Linked DNA regions of Tsuneonella mangrovi. The protein of the gene in region 1 interacts with the protein of each later gene in a pairwise test. Links are inferred from orthologs where the notes say so. Each region holds a gene or a part of one and is shown on either strand. Other genes may lie near its edges.

What was found.
Region 2: the proteins of dnaE (region 1) and dnaQ interact in binary tests that used the Escherichia coli proteins (3 or more experiments, as listed by UniProt). The link is inferred for Tsuneonella mangrovi from one-to-one orthologs.

What each region holds. Positions count from the first base shown.
Region 1 is NZ_CP022889.1:357,844-362,061, forward strand. The notes cover bases 45-4,193. They hold dnaE (DNA polymerase III subunit alpha), read right to left. Parts: upstream 3,803-4,193; coding sequence 245-3,802; downstream 45-244. Other genes in these bases: CJO11_RS01735 (long-chain fatty acid--CoA ligase), read right to left, coding at 45-152; CJO11_RS01745 (glutathione peroxidase), read right to left, coding at 3,880-4,193. Outside these bases: more of CJO11_RS01735, read right to left, coding at 1-44; more of CJO11_RS01745, read right to left, coding at 4,194-4,218. UniProt on the Escherichia coli protein: DNA polymerase III is a complex, multichain enzyme responsible for most of the replicative synthesis in bacteria. This DNA polymerase also exhibits 3' to 5' exonuclease activity. The alpha chain is the DNA polymerase catalytic subunit.
Region 2 is NZ_CP022889.1:1,754,282-1,757,077, reverse strand. Bases 70-2,796 are described here. They hold dnaQ (DNA polymerase III subunit epsilon), read right to left. Parts: upstream 1,922-2,796; coding sequence 1,217-1,921; downstream 70-1,216. Other genes in these bases: CJO11_RS08550 (shikimate dehydrogenase family protein), read right to left, coding at 2,608-2,796; coaE (dephospho-CoA kinase), read right to left, coding at 1,979-2,611; hpf (ribosome hibernation-promoting factor, HPF/YfiA family), read right to left, coding at 617-1,186; CJO11_RS08570 (PTS sugar transporter subunit IIA), read right to left, coding at 70-493. Outside these bases: CJO11_RS08575 (PaaI family thioesterase), read right to left, coding at 1-45; more of CJO11_RS08570, read right to left, coding at 32-69. UniProt on the Escherichia coli protein: DNA polymerase III is a complex, multichain enzyme responsible for most of the replicative synthesis in bacteria. The epsilon subunit contain the editing function and is a proofreading 3'-5' exonuclease.

The DNA.
Region 1 (4,218 bases):
TTCAACGCATCGCCGCGAATCCCGGCCCAGGTGGTGCGTGTTTCGGTCCCATCGGCCCAGCGGCTGACGATTTCGCGGGCCCCCGCCTCGCGCGCGGCGTGATCGATCACCCGCGTAACCCGCATCGTCCAGTCCTGCATTGCTCCGAGCATTACTCTCTCCCACTGCTCGTGCCCGTTCGGGCGGCTTGTTGTGGGATCAAGACTGCAATGGAGGGACTATCGGCGCAAGCAAAACCGGTTTGTCAGGCCACAAGCCGAAGTCTCGCCTGTCCGCGTTGTGTGGTCAGTGAAACGTTGACGATACCCTCGATTGCGGCGAGTCGTTCGGCCAGTTCGCCGTCGAGGTGGTAACTCCAGCCGAGCCGCACGATCGGTTCGCGCCCTTCGCCGGTGCGGAGCCGCACGCAAACCTCGCCCCGCCCTTCCGGCCCTGGCGCGAGCTCCATCTTGAGCGCTTCGATCGCCGACGGATCGAACACATCGAGCTTGAGCAGCATCCGTGCGCCGGCCTTCACGTCCTTGAGCGGTCGCGCGCCACGCACCGTTATGCGGGGCGGCTCGTCCGGAGTGGGTGAATCGAGCTCTACGTTGAGCAGTACGCAAGTGCTCTCTTCGGACCATTTCTGGAAGCTGGCGACCAGCCCCTCTTCGAAGCAAGCGGCAGAGAATTGCCCGGTCGCGTCGGAAAAGTCTGCGCGGATGAAGTCGTTACCCTTGCGGGTCTTTCCGCGTGAGACCTTCTCGACCATCGCGGCCATCACTGCCTGAGCGCGACCGCCCGGTGGCGCGCCGCCCTCCATCAACGAGGCATAGCTGCGTGCACCGTTGGCGGACGCGATTTCGCGGAATTGCTGGACTGGATGCGCGGAGAAGTAGAACCCGAACATTTCGCGTTCTTTGCTCATCCGTTCCGAGCGCGACCATTCCTCGACCTCGGCAAGTCGCAGTGTTTCGCCTTCGTGCTCCTCACCACCGAACAGGCCGTGCTGGCCGCTCGAGCGTTCGCGTTCGGCCGCATCGGCGACCGCCATCAGCATCTCGGCATTATCGTGGACCTTGGCGCGATTGGGCTCGAGGTGATCGAGTGCCCCGGCACAGGCCAGCGCTTCGAGCTGGCGCCGGTTCATCGCGCCCGGCGGAATGCGCTCGAACAGCTGCTGAAGGGTGTCGAACCAGCCATGCGCCTCGCGCTCGGCCACAATCGCTTCCATCGCTTTCTCGCCGACGTTTCGCACTCCGGCGAGCGCATAGCGCACGGCATAACCTTCGTCGGTCCGTTCGACGGTGAACTCGGCCTCGGAACGGTTGATATCGGGCGGTTCAACTGCGATTCCTTGCCGCCGCGCGTCATCGACGAAGACCGCCAGCTTTTCCGACTGGTGCATGTCGAAGCACATCGATGCGGCGAAAAACTCTTCCGGATAGTGCGCCTTGAGCCATCCCGTCTGGTACGCGAGCAGCGCGTAAGCGGCGGCGTGCGACTTGTTGAAGCCGTATCCGGCGAACTTGTCGATCAAGTCGAACAGCTCGCTCGCCTTGTTTGCCGGGATATCGGACACCTCGGCGCAACCTTTGATGAAGCGGTGGCGCTGCGCGTCCATCTCCGACTGCTTTTTCTTGCCCATTGCCCGGCGGAGCAGGTCTGCGTCGCCGAGCGAGTAGCCCGCGAGGATCTGCGCGGCCTGCATCACCTGTTCCTGGTAGACGAAGATGCCGTAGGTCTCGGCTAGGATTTCCTCGAGCTTGGGGTGCGGGTATTCGATCGGAACTTCGCCGGCCTTGCGCTTGCCGAACAGCGGGATGTTGTCCATCGGTCCCGGTCGATAGAGCGAGACCAGCGCGATGATGTCTTCGAACTTGCTCGGCTTGACGGCCGTCAGCGTGCGCCGCATCCCCTCGGATTCCAGCTGGAACACGCCGACAGTGTTGCCGACCTTGAGCAATTCGAACACCGCAGGATCGTCGAGCGGCAACGTCGAAAGGTCGATCTCGATCTTGCGTTTGGCAAGCAGCTGGACCGCCTTCTTGAGGACCGAAAGCGTTTTCAGCCCGAGGAAGTCGAACTTCACCAGTCCGCTGCTTTCGACGAATTTCATGTCGAACTGCGTGACCGGCATATCCGATCGCGGATCGCGGTAGAGTGGGACCAGCTGGCTGAGCGGTCGGTCGCCGATCACGACGCCCGCCGCATGGGTCGAGCTGTTGCGCGGCAACCCTTCCAACTGCATCGCCAGGTCGATCAGCCGCTTGACCTCGTCGTCGTTGTCGTATTCGCGCTTGAATTCGGAAACACCGTTAAGCGCGCGCGGAAGCGGCCAGGGATCGGTCGGGTGATTGGGCACCATCTTGCAGAGACGATCCACGTGCCCGTAGCTCATTTGCAGGATACGCCCGGTATCGCGCAGCACCGCGCGGGCCTTCATCTTGCCGAATGTGATGATCTGCGCGACGTGATCGTGGCCGTACTTGGCCTGGACGTAGCGGATCACTTCGCCGCGCCGCGTTTCGCAGAAATCGATGTCAAAGTCCGGCATCGAGACGCGCTCGGGATTGAGAAAGCGTTCGAACAGCAGCCCCAGCCGGATCGGGTCGAGGTCGGTGATCGTCAGCGCCCAGGCGACCAGGCTGCCAGCGCCTGAACCGCGGCCCGGCCCAACGGGGATGTCCTGATCCTTGGCCCACTTGATGAAGTCGGCAACGATAAGGAAGTAGCCCGGGAACCCCATGCCTACGATGATGTCGATCTCGAACTCGAGCCGTTTCTTGTATTCGCGGACTTCACCCCACACGCCCTCGCTCTCAAGCAAGGGGAATTCCTCACTCAATTCGCCGAGATTGGCATCCGGGTGAGTGAGCGCGCACCGAAGCTCATCGTGGAGCGGCTCCGGATAATACTGCTTCAATCGCTCGACGAGACCGTTTCGCGAATCGTCGGCCAGTGCTCTGGCTTCGCCTTCGAGATCGCCGGCAAGGCTCGGCAGGATCGGAGCGCGTTGCGGGGGCGCAACGCCGCATCGCTGGGCAATCACCAGCGTGTTTGCCAATGCTTCGGGAAGGTCTTCGAAAAGCTCTTCCATCATCGGCCCGGATTTGACGAACGCCTCGGGGTTCGAACGCGGGCGTTCGGGCGCATCGAGATGGGTCGAATTGGCGATGCACAGCATCGCATCGTGCGCTGCGTGGAAATGCGGATCGGCGAAATTGGCGGGATTGGTCGCGACCAGTGGCAGGTCGCGGGCGTATGCGAGCGCGACGAGCGATTCCTCGGCCCGTTCGCATATCGGGCTGCCATGCCGGGCAAGCTCGACGTAGAGACGCCCCGGAAACAGCGCCATCAGGCGTTCGGCAAGCGCTTCCGCATCGTCGGATTTACTGTCGGCATACAACCGGGTGAGTCCGCCTTCGTTCGCTCCGGTGAGCGCGATCAGGCCATCGGTCTTGCCTTCGAGGTCGGCCAGCTGGACGTGCGCTGACAAATCGAGCGGTCGCTCGAGATGCGCTTTACTGACGAGCGCACAGAGGTTGTCGTATCCGGTCTCATCCTGCGCAAACAGCGGCAAGTGGTCGATCGTCTCGTCGCGCGCTACCCCTAGCAATGTGCCGATGATCGGTTGCACGCCGAGGCCGAAACACGCCTCGGCAAAAGCGACCGAGCCGTAGAGACCGTTTCGATCGCAAATCGCGATCGCCGGGAATCCGCGATCCTTGGCGACTTTGGCGATTGCCTTGGGATCAATCGCCCCTTCGAGCATCGAATAGCTCGACATGACGCGCAAGGGGACGAACGGGACGTAAGCCATCGTCGGAACCTACGAATTCGGACGCGATTCGCTAAGCCTGACCGTGCTCGATTTCTCCACAGCCCTGGAAGGCAAGATCACAGCAGAGCGGCGATATCCTTCTCGATGCTCGCCGGGGCATCGTTCGGTGCATAACGACGCACGACATTGCCTTCGCGGTCGATCAGGAACTTGGTGAAGTTCCACTTCACCGACTTGGTTCCCATCAGCCCGGGAGCTTCCGATTTCATCCATTCATAGAGCGGGATTGCGCCGTCGCCGTTGACTTCGATCTTCTGCATGATCGGGAAAGTCACGTCGTAGGTCAGCTTGCAGAAACTGGCGATCTCTTCCGCATTTCCGGGCTCTTGGCCGGCAAACTGGTTGCACGGAAAGCCGAGTACTTCGAAACCCTTGTCGGCATATTTGCGCTGTAG
Region 2 (2,796 bases), 1.4 Mb from region 1 along the record:
GGCACCACTTGCCGAGCCGCCACCCGCACTATCAGGCGGCGTCACGATCAGAGGCGTTGGTCAGCAGCGCATAGAGCGCTTCGGTGTCCTGCGCCTCGGACAGCGCGCGATGGGTGTCCTCGTCGCGCACCATTCGCGACAGGGCGGCAAGCGCGTGCAAGTGCGTGGCCCCCGAATTGGTCGGCGAAAGCAGTCCGATAACCAGGTCGACCGGCAGTTTGTCGGCAGATGCGAAATCGACCGGACTTTCCAGTTTCAGCAGCGCAGCAACGGGTCGGCTGAGTCCATCGATGCGCGCATGCGGCAGGGCAACGGCGCGACCAAATCCCGTACTGCCGAGTGCCTCGCGCTCCTCGAGACCCTCAAGCACGGTCACGCGATCGAGCGCGTATACCTTGGCGAACCGTGTCGCCATCGCTTCGAGAATCGCGCGCTTGTCGGCCAGGTCGTCGACCCAGACGGCTTCAGGCAACAGCTTGTAAATCACATCCATCGCAATTTCGTCTTCGTTCTAATGCTTTCAATCCCACGCGTCGCGCTGCCTCGCAGGAGCGCGTCCAGGATCGCCAGATTGGGGCGAAGCGGCTCGCACATCCCCTGTTTGGAAAAGTGGCGCCTAGCGCGGTTCGACCCAGCCGATCGACCCATCGCGGCGGCGATAAACCATATTGTGCCGTCCAGTGCCAGCATTTTTGAAGAACATCGCATTGGTATCGCGCAAATCGAGCATCATCACCGCGTCGGCGACGCTCGCTTCGGGGATATCGGCGGTGGTTTCGGCAATGATCATAGGGGTCTCGCCACTCGAATCGTCTTCGGCGTCCTCGGCGGGCGCCGCGAAAATCGTGTATGCGGCCTCTTCTTCCTCGGCGGCATATTGTGATTGCTCGTGACGGTCCTGCAGGCGCCGCTTGTACCGGCGCAGCTGCTTGTCGATCTTTTCAGCGGCGGCATCGGCCGCGAGGTGGGCGTCCTGAGCGGCACCGTGCGCCTTGAGGATCAGGCCCTGCATCACGTGCGTGACGATGTCGCAACTGAACGCACCCGCCGGAGCCTTGCCGAATGTAACGTTGGAGGAAATCGCGCGGTTGAAATATTTGTCGACGATCCCGGTCAAGCGATCTTCCACATGCTCCTGCAGTGCTGCGCCGGTTTCGACCTGGTGGCCCGAGATCCGAATGTCCATCGTCACGTCATCTCCTGCTTGTTGTGCGACTCATTTGCCTAACGCGCGATCGGCCCAGATTGCTCCTTCAATCCGGTCGATAAACGCGCGGTGGCGGGCGAGCTCTTGGTCCGGTGCGCTGTGGGGGCGCGGCTCGCGAAAGGGTCGCTCGCGCTTGGCCTGGGATGGCGACGCAACGAACACCGTCTCGTCGCCAGCTTCGGCAGCAAGTTCGAGCCCGATCTGTCTTCCGCCGGTAAGCTCGACGTAGAGCTGCGCGAGCAGTTCGGCATCGAGCAGCGCACCGTGCTTCACGCGGTGGCTCCGGTCGATCCCGTAGCGCGTGCACAGGGCATCGAGCGACAGCTTGGCACCGGGGTGGCGCCGCTTGGCAATCGCGATCGTGTCGACCATCCGGTCGAGACCGACCGGTTCCAATTCCGCGATCGCGAGTTCGGCATTGAGGAACCCGAAATCGAAACTGGCGTTGTGCGCAACCAACGACGCATCGCCGAGAAATTCGAGCAATTCGCCAGCGCGCTCGTGGAACCGCGGCTTGTCCGAAAGGAATGCTGCCGACAGCCCGTGCACCGCTTCGGCGGCCTCCGGCATGTCGCGATCGGGATTGAAATAGGCGTGGAATGTCACGCCGGTAGTGACCCGATTGACCATTTCGATGCATCCGATCTCGACCAGTCGATCGCCCGTCTTGGGATCCAGTCCAGTAGTCTCGGTATCGAACACGATCTCGCGCATCACCAATCTATATCGGCGCGAAACCTCCGCCTGACAAGCCTGCGACTCGCGAATGGGCTAGCGATTGCTCCCTGTCAGTGCAGCAACCAGCTGAGCGACATGGGCGCGCGTCTCGGCCAGGCTCGCGCCGGTATCGATGACATAGTCCGCACGCTCGCGCTTCTGAGCATCCGGAACCTGCAGCGAGAGGATGCGAACAAACTTTTCCGCGGTCATACCTGGGCGAGCGAGAACCCTGGCGCGCTGCGCTTCGGCGGGTGCCGAAACCACTGCTACGGCATCGACTGCCTGCGCCCCGCCTTTTTCGAACAGCAGCGGGATATCGAACACCACCAGCGGCGCATCGGCATGGCTGGCGAGGAATGCAGTGCGTTCCTTCCCGACTGCCGGGTGGACAATCGCTTCAAGCCGCGCGAGCGCATCCTTGTCGCCGAAAACTTGCGCCCCCAGTGCCTCACGCCGGACCCCCTCGGGCCCGGTCGATCCCGGGAACGCCTCCTCGATAGCTGGCAGCAAGGCGCCGTCGGGGCCTTGCATCCGGCGCACGCAGGCGTCGGCATCGAACACCGGCACACCCAAGTCCTCGAACATCGCTGCAACAGTCGATTTGCCCATCCCGATCGAACCGGTGAGGCCGAGGACCAGCGGCCCCCCGTGAGCCTTGCGAGCGGGCGAATCATCGGCGCTCATGCCAAAAGCCTTTCGCGCAGTTCGGCATCGAATGCACGCGGAGGCTCGACGCCAAAGAAATGTTGGAAGGCCACCGCCGCCTGCCCGACCAGCATTTCCAGCCCGTCGATCGTCGCAAGTCCTGTGCTTCGAGCGCCTTGAAGGAATTGCGTATCGACCGGATCGGTCACGATGTCATACGCGAT